DNA from 2 places in the [Clostridium] scindens ATCC 35704 genome. Region 1 is predicted to be linked to the other one. Evidence: riboswitches for the same ligand, from Rfam matches in the RefSeq annotation. Region 1 holds a riboswitch; the other holds the start of a gene.

Region 1 (7,257 bases):
GGAGGGTTGAGGATGCTGAATGTATTTACGCTTTATAGTCTGGCAAGCATGCTCCTTCCCTGCATGGTCTATCAGTTAATCTTGGTAGTCAAGGCGCGCAGGAACGGGCAGAGGTGCCAGGCTGTACATGTCATCTGGATATATATTTTCCTGATATATATATGGATGGTATTCCAGGTGACGGGGATCGGGCTTCTGGGGGATATATTAAGAACGGACACTGATCTCATTCTTGGGGGAGTGAATTTTGTTCCTTTTGATTCCATTGGGATTGGCTATATCTTAAACGTTGTTATGTGCATGCCTTTGGGATTTTTGCTTCCATTAATCTGGGAAGATTGTAGGAAATTGGGGAAAACGGTGATGATAGGAGCCGGATTCTCATTGCTGATTGAGATTACCCAGCTCTTTAATTATCGCGCTACAGATATTGACGATCTGACAGCCAACACGCTTGGAGTTTTATTGGGATATTTCATATGGAAGATATTTGTGCGGCTGTTCGGTATCCGACTGAAAGCAAGAGCCATAGGAAAGCAAGAGGCAATCATCTATATATTGCTGTCGGTGGCAGGCACTTTTTTACTGTATGATCCTTATTTGTTATTTTAGATACTAATATTTGTCTAAAGAAACTATCTTCTGACATTTAATGGCAGAAGATAGTTTCTTTTTTGCTTTATAGGAAAGTTCTCCTTTCGGAGAACTTGGGGACTAAAATAGCCCGCTCAAAAGCGGGCATAGTGAATCAGACGGTTTGGATTAAAAGATGTAAAAGCCCTCTTCACCAAAATCGTCATCATCAAGGTTATCAAATTCATGTAAGAAATAATCCATATCCAGAAGTTCGTCGTCACTCATGTCATGGACTTCTTTAGAAGTCATACCTTCTGGTGGATTTTTAATGTACTGTTCCCTTAGTTCCTTTGCGAGTTCTGCTTCTGTTATACGTTTCATAGTGTGGCCTCCGTTCTTAAGATATATTGAGTTTATCATGAGAAAAGAGGTTTTGGAAGATATGAAAACGAGGCAGGCGAACGACATCTATGTTTTTGCATAGCCTTTTCGTATAATTCATGCAAAGGAACAGGATTATGATTAAAATATAGTTCTAAAAATAGCATGGTTTTTCCACAGTTCGGACATTTTAAAGGATCGTAACCAAAAGAATGTAAGATTGAATCACGCCACCTATTGAGTGAAAGAAAAAAGTTATGTTTTTCTCTGGAAATGGCTTTTCGTAAAAAATTGTCAGAATTACGGTGACGAGCGTAAATACCATAATAGCGAATCATTTTAAAATGTTTTTCAGGGATGTGTTGTGTTAAGCGGTCAATGAATTCCAAAACAGGAACAGTTTCTGTAATAAGTTTATTGTCTTCATGACGGTTGTAATGGAAGGTGACAAAATCACCATCGTAAGAATCAATGCGAGAAGTAGCAATAACAGGTCTGCCAAGATAACGACCGATATATTTGATAACCTGAGAAGGATTACACTTGTTAGGCATGGCGCGAACATAAAAACCATTTTTATCTTTTGCATAGATAGCAGATTTTACTTTTTTGAAAGCTGGACCTATTTTTTGATGGAGTTCATTTAAAAGAGCAGTTTGGAACGCATCACGTAAAAAATGATAGTTAAAATGTTTGAAGTGTCGCCAGGAAAGAGTATTACCAACACCACCTTCAGAAACAAGGCAGTGAATGTGAGGATTCCATTTTAAATCTCTGCCAAAGGTATGAAGGACGCAAATAAATCCAGGAGTAAATAATTCAGATTTATTTTCTTTATGGAACATACGAGAAATCACGCTGTTGACTGCCGAAAAAAGGCAGTTAAGAAGAGAACGGTCTTTAAGAAAAAAAGGCCGCAAAGAATCATCAATGGTAAAAACACAATGCCGATGTTGTACATCAATAATCTTAAAAGACATAGCAGTAGTTCTGTCAATGGAATACATGTTACCACAAGTTGGACAGAAGCGAGAATGACAACGAAAAGCAGTAAATTTGAAATTACCACAATTGGGACAAATATACATGGCGCCACCATAAGATGGATCGCCACAATGAATCATTTTTTCTACATTCTCAACAATAGCATCACGAGGATGTTGAAGATAAATCATTTCTTCATAATGTTCGATAAAAATTTTTTGTAAGATATTCATAAGACCATTATGAAGCAAAATGAAGCAAAAAGAAACCCCTATCCCTCATGATTGAGGGGCAGGGGAGTTGAAGTGTCGAAGACACTATTTTTACTTCTTAATTAAATGTTTCTTTCACTCTGCATGGTATTCATCTTCCCAAAGACCTGGGGGCTTGATGGAGTATGGACAGCGCCGGCGTTACCCAGTGTTGTCTGGCACTGGCAGGACTCATCCTGCTAAAAATGCTGGACAAACGAATGCTTGGGAAGGTAAAATGAGCACGTAACAAAGTTGAAAAGTGTTACGTGTAAAATTGAAAAATGTTACGTGTCAAACCTACACAACTGGTGCGTAAAATTGATCGGGAGGAGGATATCGCATGGGAGAGCAGTTAACGCGAAGTGACGTCAAGAAGATAAAGGAAGAGATTGAATACCGGAAGCTGGTGGTCCGCAAGAGGGAACTGGAAGCGGTAAAAGAGGCTCGGGCACAGGGAGACTTAAGCGAGAACTTTGAATACAAGGCAGCGAAGCAGGATAAAAACCGCAACGAAAGCAGGATACGCTATCTGGAGCGGATGCTCAAGAACGCCAGAATCATCTCGGATGATTCCGGGGAAGATGAAGTAGGGATTAATAATACGGTAGAAGTATATTTCGAGGACGATGATGAGACAGAGACCTACCGTCTTGTCACCAGCGTGCGCGGCAATTCCCTACAGGGCCTGATCAGCATAGAATCCCCGCTGGGGAAGGCCATCAAAGGTCGAAAGGCGGGAGACCGCGTAAAGGTTAAGACCAATGGCGACAATGGATATTACGTGGTGGTCAAGAAGATAGAGAAGACTACGGATGATTCCAATGATACCCTAAGAAAATATTAATTGGAGAAGGGTGCCAAGGAAGACCCAAAACGCGATTCACCCGGAAATGCTGTACACCTCCGGCACAATCCTGTGCGTGGAAATTTATAGGCAGTTATTCAGTTAACTGGTAGAGATGCACAGCCAATTATGAGCATACATAAATTATCGTCTAAAAAATATTTAGTTGTATAATAAATTGGTTTGATCTAGTTGATTAACCATACAACAAATTGCGGAAGGTAAAATTGTGGAAAAAGGTTGCAAAGAAACTGGAAAGTAGTATAATTAACGTTGTATAAAACAGAACAACGGGGAGCTTGCAGATATGGAGCAGGCTGAGAGTAGGCTGATATTGCCTTGACCCATAAACCTGATTTGGATAATGCCAACGTAGGGACATAACGTATGTAATCAGACGGATATGCCGAAGGCGGCATATCCGTTTTTCATGCGCAAAAGGAGGAAATAGGAAATGCTGGGAAAGTGTTTAGACAATGTAAGAAAGACGATGCCGCTGGTACATAATATTACCAATTATGTGACGGTCAATGATGTCGCAAATGTGCTGCTTGCCTGCGGGGGAAGCCCGATCATGTCCGATGAGCCGGAGGATGTTCAGGATATTACTGCCATCTGCGGCGGATTGAATATTAATATCGGCACATTGAATAAAAGAACGATAGAAGGCATGTTCGTGGCTGGCCATAAGGCCAATGAATTGGGCCATGTGGTGCTTCTTGACCCTGTAGGGGCAGGCGCCAGCGCGCTTCGCACCAATACGGCTGTAAAACTGATGGAGGAACTTCATCTGGACGTCATCCGAGGCAATATCTCGGAAATCAAGACGCTGGCTCTTGGAAGCGGCACCACCAAAGGCGTGGATGCCGATGTGGCGGATGCAGTGACAGAGGAAAATCTGGACGAAGCCGTTGTGTTTGCCAAGGAGTTTGCGAAGACATCCGGATCCATCGCGGCAATTACGGGAGCCATCGATCTGGTCAGCGACGGACAGGAGTGTTATGTGATCCGCAATGGCCGTCCGGAGATGGGGAAGATTACCGGCACCGGCTGCCAGCTCTCGGGGCTGATGACTGCTTTTCTAGTGGCCAATCCCGACCAGAAGTTAAAGGCTGCGGCTGCCGCGGTCTGCGCAATGGGACTTGCAGGAGAGATCGGATGGAACTTAATGCAGGAAGGAGATGGCAATTCCGCGTACCGGAACCGGATCATCGACGCGATATACCATATGGATATGGAGACTTTGGATAAAGGAGCAAAATATGAAGTGCGATAAGAAAGACCTATTATTATACGCTGTGACGGACAGGCATTGGCTGAACGGCAGGACGCTATACAGCCAGGTGGAGGAAGCGCTAAAAGGAGGCGCCACCTTCATCCAGTTAAGGGAGAAGGAACTGGATGAGGAGCATTTTCTGGAAGAAGCCAAAGAAATCAAAGAACTGTGCAGACGCTATCAGGTTCCATTCGTCATCAATGACAATGTGGAGATCGCCCTGGCAGTAGATGCGGATGGCGTGCATGTTGGGCAGAGTGATATGGAGGCCGGGGATGTGCGGGCAAAGCTGGGTCCGGACAAGATAATCGGCGTCTCCGCCCAGACGGTAGAGCAGGCGGTGATGGCAGAGCAAAATGGAGCCGATTATCTGGGAGTTGGCGCGGTGTTCCCGACCGGCTCGAAAGCAGATGCTCTGGAAGTTAGCCACGATACGCTGAAAGCCATCTGCAAGGCGGTAAAGATACCAGTCATTGCTATCGGCGGGATCAGCAAGGAGAATATTCTGGAACTTTCCGGCAGCGGGATCTGCGGCATTGCCGTTATCAGCGCGATTTTTGCAAAGGATGATATAGAAGAAGCGGCCAGGGAATTAAGAGGCCTGACAGAGAAGATGGTAACCGCATGATAAGAGGCGCGATATTTGACGTAGACGGGACGCTTCTTGATTCCATGGCAATCTGGGAAGATGCGGGAGCCAGGTATCTGAAAGGGCTTGGCATCCAGGCCCAGGAAGATTTGGGGAAACTATTATTTCCCATGAGTCTTCAGGAAGGGGCTGCCTACATGAAGGCCAGGTATGACCTGAAACTTAGCGTAAGCCAGATTATCGAAGGAGTAGGGGATACGGTAAGAGACTACTACTTTTATGAGGCCCCTCTAAAGAAGGGGGCAGCCGACTTTTTGGGGAAATTGTCAAGAAAAGATATTCCCATGGCGGTGGCAACATCCAGCGAACTGGAGCATATTGAAGCGGCATTTAAAAGACTGAATGTGAATCAATATTTTCAGAAGATTTTTACCTGCTCCCAGGTAGGCGCAGGCAAGAGCAGACCGGATATCTACTTTGCGGCCGGCAGGTATCTGGGGACAGAGCCCCGGGAGACCTATGTGTTCGAAGATGTGCTTCATGCCATCGAGACGGCGGACAATGCCGGTTTCAAGACGGTAGGCATATACGATAGATTCAGCGAATCGAAGCAGGAGGAGATCCGAAAGCACTCGGATATTTATCTTGAGGATTTGACCGATTTTCAGACATTTTGGGAATATGCATCCAGGTGATGCTTAGACCGGCGGTAGATTGGGGGCACCACCTTCTGTCGCTTGATAAAATTAATGCAGGATTTTATGAGGAGGATATATACAGATGAGAACAGCATTAACAATTGCTGGGAGCGATTCCAGCGGAGGCGCCGGCATCCAGGCAGATATCAAGACGATGATCGCAAATGGCGTATACGCCATGAGCGCGATCACAGCTTTGACTGCGCAGAATACTACCGGCGTGACAGGCATTATGGAGGTGACTCCAGAATTTTTAGCAGAACAGTTAGATGATATTTTTACGGATATCTACCCGGACGCGGTTAAGATCGGAATGGTATCGGCAAGCCCTCTGATCCGCATCATCACGGAAAAGTTAAAAGCATACAAGGCAGACAAGATTGTCGTGGATCCGGTCATGGTTGCCACCAGCGGTTCCAGGCTGATCAGTGACGAGGCGATTGAGACGTTGAAAGAATGCCTGCTTCCGATGGCAAGCGTGCTGACGCCCAATATACCGGAGGCAGAAGTGCTGTCCGGCCTGGCAATTGAGACGCAGAAAGACATGGTGGCTGCGGCGGGAGCCATCAGCAGGACCTATTCCTGCGCGGTCCTTCTAAAAGGAGGCCATCAGATCAATGATGCCAATGACCTTCTGTACCGGGAAGATTCTTATAAATGGTTCAATGGCAGGCGCATAGATAACCCGAATACTCACGGCACAGGCTGCACGCTTTCAAGCGCCATCGCCTCGAATCTGGCGAAAGGATTTGACCTTGACACCTCTGTAGAACGTGCCAAGGCGTATATATCCGGCGCGCTGGGCGCGATGCTTGACCTGGGACGAGGAAGCGGCCCGATGGATCACGGATTTGCCCTGACGGGAGAGTTTATCCGGGAGAAGGAAGAGAGAATTGCTCCTGATTCAAACAAAGGGGAGGCGTGCTAGGAAATGGAAGAAAAGCGTACCTCTATATTTGAAAATGGACTGATCTGGTTTGGCGCAGGGGTATCAATTGCGGAGATTCTTACGGGTACCTATCTTGCGCCGCTGGGATTTAAAAGAGGACTGGCGGCTATCGTCCTTGGCCATATCATTGGATGTGTCATGCTGTTTCTGGCGGGCGTGATCGGAGGCAAGGCCAGACGAAGCGCCATGGAGACCGTGAAGATGAGCTTCGGCCAGAAAGGAAGCCTTCTGTTCTCTGTTCTGAATGTATTGCAGCTGGTGGGCTGGACGGCCATCATGATCTACGATGGAGCGCTGGCGGCGAACGGCGTGGTCCGTACCGGCAGATGGGTATGGTGCCTCGTCATCGGCATTCTGATCATTCTCTGGATCATGATTGGGATCACCAATCTTGGGAAAGTCAATGCCTTTGCCATGACAGCGCTCTTTATTCTGACGCTGATTCTGTGCAAGGTGATCTTCTTTGACAGTGGTGCCATAGGCATGGCCGCCGATGACAGCATGACCTTCGGAGCGGCAGTGGAACTGTCTGTTGCCATGCCCCTATCCTGGCTTCCGCTAATCGGCGATTACACCAGGGAGGCCAGGGAGCCTGTAAAGGCGACGGCGGCAAGCGCTATCGTATATGGGCTTGTCAGCTGTTGGATGTACGTGATTGGAATGGGGGCCGCGATCTATACGGGAGAGTATGATATTGCCCAGATTA
Region 2 (7,257 bases), 560 kb from region 1:
CAGATCGTGGCACTTGACAAGACCGGGACGATCACCAGCGGGGAGCCAAAGGTAACGGATATGATTCCGGCATCTGGGATTACAGAAGATGAATTGCTTCGGATGGCCTACGGACTGGAGAGTAAGAGCGAGCATCCGCTGGCCCATGCGATCTTGGCGCTGGCGAGAGAAAAAGGTCTTTCCGATGGGCATGAGGTGGCGGAATTCCATGCGGTTCCCGGAAATGGACTTACCGGTCGGATGGGCGAGGATGTGCTGGCCGGAGGAAATCTTAAGTTTATCGGTGATAAAGCATCGGTGACAGAAGAGATGAGGCAGAATGCAGAACGTCTTTCAGAAGATGGAAAGACGCCGCTGTTCTTTAGCAGGAACGGAGAACTGGCAGGAATCATCGCTGTCGCGGATGTCATCAAGGAGGATAGCCCGCAGGCGATCAAAGATTTGCAGAATATGGGAATCCACGTAGTCATGCTGACCGGCGACAACGAACGCACGGCAAAGGCTATCAGACGGCAGGCCGGTGTTGATGAGGTGATCGCAGGCGTGCTTCCGGACGGAAAGGAAAGCGTGATCCGATCATTGAAAAGAAAAGGAAAGGTTGCCATGGTGGGGGATGGAATCAATGATGCCCCGGCTCTTACTAGGGCGGATATTGGCATCGCCATAGGCGCAGGCACGGATATCGCCATTGACGCCGCGGATGTGGTGCTGATGAAGAGCAGGCTCAGCGACGTGCCGGCAGCCATACGGCTCAGCCGGGCGACCCTTCGCAATATCCATGAGAATCTATTCTGGGCATTCTTCTATAATGTGATAGGAATACCCTTGGCGGCCGGCGTGTGGTACCCGCTGCTTGGATGGAAGCTGAACCCTATGTTCGGGGCTGCGGCCATGAGCCTGTCCAGTTTCTGCGTGGTCACCAATGCGCTGCGCCTGAACTGGTTCAAGATGCGTGATGCAAGCAAAGATAAAAAAATAAAAACCAAAAAGAAAGAGGAGGAGACAACGATGGAAAAAACCATGAAGATTGAAGGAATGATGTGCGGACACTGCGAGGCAAGAGTAAAGAAATGCCTGGAGGCCCTTGAGCAGGTGGAGGAAGCAGCGGTAAGCCATGAGGAAGGAACCGCGGTCGTAAGGCTGAATGGAGAACTGGCAGACGATGTGCTGAAGAAGGCGGTGGAAGATCAGGACTACAAGGTGCTGGATATCCAGTAGTAAAAGGCATTTCTAAAAATTAAATAAACAGTCAGACAGTCATATTGACGCAAAAGCATTTTCTTGCTAGGATAGCCATATGGTTCAAAATAGAACTAAATATGGAGGCGAGAAAATGCTTTTTGATTTGTGGGATGGATTATCCCTGTTTAAAAAAATCTATGACCAGTCATTGGAGCCGGTCTGCAAAAAATACCAGTTGACCCGTATGGAACTGGACATCCTTTTGTTTCTGGCCAACAACCCGGGCTATGATACTGCCAAGGATATCATCGAGCGCCGGCGGCTCACCAAATCCCATGTATCCATGTCGCTCAAGGATTTAGAGAGGCGGGATCTGGTGCAAAAGGAATATTATCCGGGCAACCAGAAGACGGCGCATCTGAAACTGTCTTCGGCATCCATCCAGATGGTGGCAGAAGGGCAGCAGGCCCAGAAGAAGTTTTTTCAGACGGTTTTCCGGGATTTTAATCCGGAAGATGTAAGCCGGATGGAGGATTACTTCGAAAGAATGCGGAAGAATATGCAGAATGCGCTGAAGGAGGAATTATAGAATGCTTACGAAATTTATTGTATGTTTTATCGCAGGGATCGGGGCAGGCCTGGGGACCGGATTTGCCGGAATGAGCGCGGCGGCGGTGATAAGCCCGATGCTGATTACCTTCTTGCATATCCCCGCCTATGAGGCTGTGGGAATCGCCCTGTCAAGCGACGTTTTAGCCAGCGCGGTCAGCGCTTATACTTATGGGAAGCATAAGAATCTGGATATCAAAAATGGAATCGTCATGATGATTTCCGTGCTGTGCTTCACCCTGGTGGGGAGTTATATATCCAGCCTGGTCCCAAGCCATGCCATGGGCGGCTTCTCCGTGTTCATGACGCTGCTTCTGGGAATCAAGTTCATTGTAAGGCCCGTCATGACGACAAAGGAGTCTATGGAGGCTGTCAGCCCGAAGAAGCGGTTTATACAGTCCATATTCTGCGGCATGCTGATCGGATTCATCTGCGGATTTGTAGGAGCGGGCGGCGGCATGATGATGCTTCTGATTCTCACCAGCGTGCTAGGATATGAACTGAAGACTGCGGTAGGGACCAGCGTGTTTATCATGACGTTTACGGCATTTACCGGAGCGGTGAGCCACTTTGCCATCGGCGGGGCGCCGGACTGGTGGTGTATGGCTTTCTGCATCCTGTCTACATTTTTATGGGCAAGGGTGGCCGCCAAGTTTGCGAATAAGACGAGCCCGATCATCTTGAACCGTGCGACAGGAGTCGTGCTGTCCGTTCTTGGCATTTCTATTATTGCAGTGAATTACCTGGCTTAAAAATGCCTCTTTTGGTCAATAATGTCAATAAAGACGTTTATTGAGGAAAGAGGAAGAATAATGAAGACATTTGAAGAATTATATAAGGATGTTCTTAGCCGGAAGATATCTCTTAAGGAGCCGCTTCCATCGGAATATAATCCGCTGCATCTGGACTGCCTGCTCCATCCAAAGAATTATGCCCCGGTCATACCTTCTGTCGAGTGCGAGGAATGTGCCTATGAGCGTGCCTGCCAGAGAAGCTGCATCTTTGATGCCATCGAAGAAGGAGAAGACGGAAAACTGCGGATCAATCCCTCGCTTTGCACAGGCTGCGGCGTGTGCATGGATGCCTGCAAAGAAGAAAAACTGACTGCCAGCAAGGATGTACTACCTGCCATGAAGGCAGTCCGGGAGGCCAAAGGACCGGCCTATATGATGGTAGCGCCTGCATTTCTGGGGCAGTTTGATGAGGCGGTAACGCCAGGGAAGCTGCGCAGCGCGTTCAAGGCCCTTGGATTTACAGGAATGGTAGAGGTGGCGCTCTTTGCGGATATCCTGACTTTGAAAGAAGCCTTAGAGTTTGACAGCCACGTGAAGGAGAAAGGGGATTATCAGCTGACCAGCTGCTGCTGTCCGGTGTGGATCTCCATGATCCGCAATATCTACCATGAACTGATGCCCCATGTCCCGGGAGCCGTATCGCCTATGGTGGCGTGCGGGCGTATGATTAAGAGGATGTATCCGGATGCGGTGACCGTATTTGCAGGGCCTTGCCTGGCGAAAAAGAAGGAGGCCCGGGAACCGGATATCGCTGACGCGGTGGATTATGTGCTGACATTCCAGGAAGTGAAGGACATCTTCGAAGCAGCTGATATTCATCCGGAAGAACTGGAAGATGACCAGAAGGAACACGCTTCCAAGGCCGGGCGGCTTTATGCAAGAACCGGCGGGGTCAGCCAGGCAGTGTCGGAGATGGTGGAACAGTTAAGACCCGACCGGAGCATAGCCGTTCATGCTGAGCAGGCCAATGGCACCAAGGAATGTATGGCAATGATCAAACGGATCCAGAATAAGGAGACGGATGCCAATTTCTTTGAAGGGATGGGCTGTATCGGAGGATGCGTAGGAGGCCCGAAAGCGATCCTTCACAAGGAAGAGGGAACAAAATTTGTAGATGAATACGGGCAGGAGGCGCCTTTTAAGACCCCGCTTGAGAATCCTTATGTACGGAAGGTCCTGAAGGAATTAGGGTTTGAGACGGTGGAGGATCTGGTGACAGACGATTCTCTTCTGACCAGGGATTTTTCGGCTGCCAGGTAGGTAAAATGTAAAAGTTGTGGTATGATATAGGGGCACGCATAAGAGAAAGGACAATGAAGGAAGATGAACCGATACTATCTCGCCCCGCTGGAGGGCATTACCACGCACATTTACAGGCGGGCGTATCACGCCTGCTTCCATCCTATGAATAAATATTTTACGCCGTTTCTGGTGCCCCACACAAAGCGGGGATTCAATACAAGGGAATTAAATGATATCCTGCCGGAGAATAATGAAGGGATGAGGCTGGTTCCTCAGATCCTGACCAATGATGCCAAAGGGTTCTTGCAGACCGTCAAGAAACTAGAAGATTATGGATACGAGGAAGTCAATCTAAACCTGGGCTGTCCTTCCAAGACGGTAGTATCCAAAAACAGGGGATCCGGATTCCTTGCCATGCCCGATGAACTGGACCGGTTTCTGGATGAAATCTACAGTGGGACTCAAGTCAGGATATCCATCAAGACCAGAATCGGGAAGCATAGCCCGGATGAGTTTGGAAGGCTGCTGGAAATCTACAACCAGTACCCGGTAGAAGAATTGATCATCCATCCCCGCCTGCAGCAGGACTTTTATAAGAATACGCCGAATTTGGAAGTATTTGCGGAAGCGGTGAGAGAAAGCAGGAATCCGCTCTGCTATAACGGAGACATATTTTCGGTGACGGATAGGGACAGGATAAAGGAGAGATTCCCGGAGGTAAAGACCTACATGATGGGACGAGGAATCCTTGTGAATCCCGGGCTGGCAGGGGAACTGGCAGGCGAAGAGCCGGCGGATTGGGACAGGATTCGAAGGTTCCATGACCAGATCTATGAAGATTACCAAAGGATCAGCATGGGAGATAAGAATGTGCTGTTTAAGATGAAGGAACTCTGGTGCTATCTGGGACATCATTTTCCGGGCTGTGAAAAGCAGCTTAAGAAGATTCGGAAGGCAGAGCGGCTGGACCGCTATGAAGCCGCGGTGGCGGAAATCCTGTAAGAGGCTGCCGCCGCATCTTGACAAATCGTGAAGGATACGGTATATTTAATAGCGTAAATTGAACAGGGGAGCCTATGGATAGGCTGAGAGGAAGTTGCGAACTTCGACCCATATACCTGATTTGGATAATGCCAACGTAGGGACGGATGTGAATTGTTTGCGGAAGGTGCCTTGGCATTTTCCGCTTTTTCGTATCATAGGAAGTTCCGCTTCTTTGTTCATTTGCAAAGAAAATGATATAGCAATACCAATGTGAGTGAATGAGAGTTCATGAAGGGGTGCACCACCGCGGGTGTATTTCTTTCATGAACTCTTTTTTGCCGCAATGGAGAGAGCGCTGTTGCAGCAAGACTTGAATTTTGGAAGGAGGGTGGATGATGGTAAAAGTGAACGGAACCGAAAGAGAATACAGGCCCGGCATGTCGGTCTTACAGCTGTTGGAAGAGATGGGGTATTCCATCACGCGTGTGGCGGTGGAAAAGAACGGGGAAATAGTCCCGAAGAACCGGCTGTCGGATACGTACCTTGAGGATGAGGACAGCCTGGAAGTCGTAAGTTTTGTAGGAGGGGGCTAGGAGATGGAGGAAAAGAGACTGACCAAAGAAGAGATCAGGAAGGCGCTGACTAAGCGTCACACGCAGACGGTCCAGGAAAGGCTGGAGCGTGCAAGAGTGGCGATTGCGGGTCTTGGAGGACTGGGGTCGAATGTGGCGTTTTCCCTTGCGAGAATCGGGGTTGGGCATATCCACCTGATTGATTTCGACCGGGTAGACATCACCAACCTGAATCGGCAGCAATACTTTATGCGCCATATCGGTATGTATAAGACGGATGCGCTGAAGGAGGAACTGGAACAGATCAATCCTTATCTGGAGATCATAACAGATCGCGTCAAAGTATCCCGGGAGAATCTTGCTTCCTTATTTGCCGAAGACAAGATTGTCTGCGAGGCCTTTGACGACCCGGAGGCGAAAGCCATGCTGGTTAATGGGATCCTGGAGCATTATCCGGGGAAACTTCTGGTGGCGGCTTCCGGGATGGCAGGATATGGGGCCAGCAATGAGATCCATACCAGAAAGGTGGGAAGCCGATTTTACCTGTGTGGGGACGAGACCTCGGAAGCAGGCGGGGATCGGGGGCTTATGGCTCCGCGGGTGGCCATCTGCGCGGCCCACGAGGCCAACCTGATCACGGAATATATTATCAATCAAGAAACTTAGTAGGAGGAGACAGACATGGAACATATAGCAAACGATGCATTTGTACTTGGAGGACATACATTTGAATCAAGGTTTATCTTAGGCTCCGGGAAGTATTCCCTGGAACTGATCCAGGCGGCAGTCGAAAAAGCGGGCGCGCAGATTATCACGCTGGCTCTTCGCCGCGCCAATGAAGGGGGGATGGCAAACATCCTGGACTATATCCCAAAGGGCGTGACGCTTCTGCCCAATACGTCGGGGGCAAGGAATGCCGAGGAGGCGGTGCGCATTGCCCGCCTGTCCAGAGAATTAGGCTGCGGCGACTTCGTGAAGGTGGAGGTGATCCATGATTCCAAATACCTTCTGCCGGATAACTATGAGACCATAAAGGCTACCGAGATTCTGGCAAAAGAAGGGTTCGTAGTAATGCCTTACATGTACCCGGACTTGAATGCCGCCAGGGACATGGCAAACGCAGGAGCTGCCTGCATTATGCCGCTTGGCGCGCCGATTGGCTCCAACAAGGGAATCTGCACGAAAGAATTCATTCAGATACTGATCGATGAGATCGACCTGCCCATCATCGTGGACGCCGGAATCGGCAGGCCTTCCCAGGCCTGCGAGGCGATGGAGATGGGGGCGGCTGCCGTGATGGCCAACACGGCGATTGCCACAGCTGGGGATATACCGGCTATGGCGGAAGCATTCAAGAAAGCAATTGAGGCCGGAAGGACGGCATATCTGTCAGGCATGGGAAGAGTTATGGACAAAGGCGCCAGCGCTTCTTCCCCATTGACAGGATTTTTGCAGGATTAGGAGGCAGTTATGAGTACAGACAATCATGTGAACGAAAGCATTTTAAACAGCGATATCAAGGAATGGCAGAAAAAGAACCGTATCGACCATATGGCCTATCTGCCGGGGATGGAAGTCCTGGAGTCAGAGGTGCAGGCGCAGGTGATCGAATCGATGAATGCCTATGATTATACGATATATACGGAAAAGGACATACGCCGGGCGTTGGAGCATGACAACCGTACGCCGGAGGATTTTGCGGCGCTTCTGTCCCCTGCGGCGCTGCCGCTTTTGGAGGAGATGGCGCAGCGTGCCAGAATCGAGACCAGGAAGCATTTTGGCAATGGCGTCTATATGTTCACGCCCATCTACATAGCCAATTACTGTGAGAACTTCTGTATATACTGCGGATTTAACTGCCACAACAAGATTAA

The links. A riboswitch is a leader RNA that binds a small molecule or an ion and turns the genes downstream of it on or off. The one in region 1 is predicted to bind thiamine pyrophosphate.
Region 2: another riboswitch for thiamine pyrophosphate. It lies ahead of thiS (sulfur carrier protein ThiS); the one in region 1 lies ahead of thiM (hydroxyethylthiazole kinase).

The regions. Positions count from the first base shown of each region.
Region 1 covers NZ_CP036170.1:2,074,736-2,081,992, forward strand. The annotation lists gene HDCHBGLK_RS10710 (VanZ family protein) at 13-612, shown strand; gene HDCHBGLK_RS10715 (hypothetical protein) at 763-957, opposite strand; gene HDCHBGLK_RS10720 (IS91 family transposase) at 993-2,174, opposite strand; gene greA (transcription elongation factor GreA) at 2,536-3,039, shown strand; TPP riboswitch at 3,321-3,436, shown strand; gene thiM (hydroxyethylthiazole kinase) at 3,494-4,315, shown strand; gene thiE (thiamine phosphate synthase) at 4,302-4,943, shown strand; gene HDCHBGLK_RS10740 (HAD family hydrolase) at 4,940-5,599, shown strand; gene thiD (bifunctional hydroxymethylpyrimidine kinase/phosphomethylpyrimidine kinase) at 5,685-6,530, shown strand; gene cytX (putative hydroxymethylpyrimidine transporter CytX) at 6,534-7,257, shown strand, end outside.
Region 2 covers NZ_CP036170.1:2,633,118-2,640,374, forward strand. The annotation lists gene HDCHBGLK_RS13620 (heavy metal translocating P-type ATPase) at 1-1,218, shown strand, start outside; gene HDCHBGLK_RS13625 (MarR family winged helix-turn-helix transcriptional regulator) at 1,334-1,771, shown strand; gene HDCHBGLK_RS13630 (sulfite exporter TauE/SafE family protein) at 1,773-2,543, shown strand; gene HDCHBGLK_RS13635 ([Fe-Fe] hydrogenase large subunit C-terminal domain-containing protein) at 2,604-3,845, shown strand; gene HDCHBGLK_RS13640 (tRNA dihydrouridine synthase) at 3,909-4,829, shown strand; TPP riboswitch at 4,884-4,990, shown strand; gene thiS (sulfur carrier protein ThiS) at 5,207-5,404, shown strand; gene thiF (sulfur carrier protein ThiS adenylyltransferase ThiF) at 5,408-6,049, shown strand; gene HDCHBGLK_RS13655 (thiazole synthase) at 6,065-6,844, shown strand; gene thiH (2-iminoacetate synthase ThiH) at 6,854-7,257, shown strand, end outside.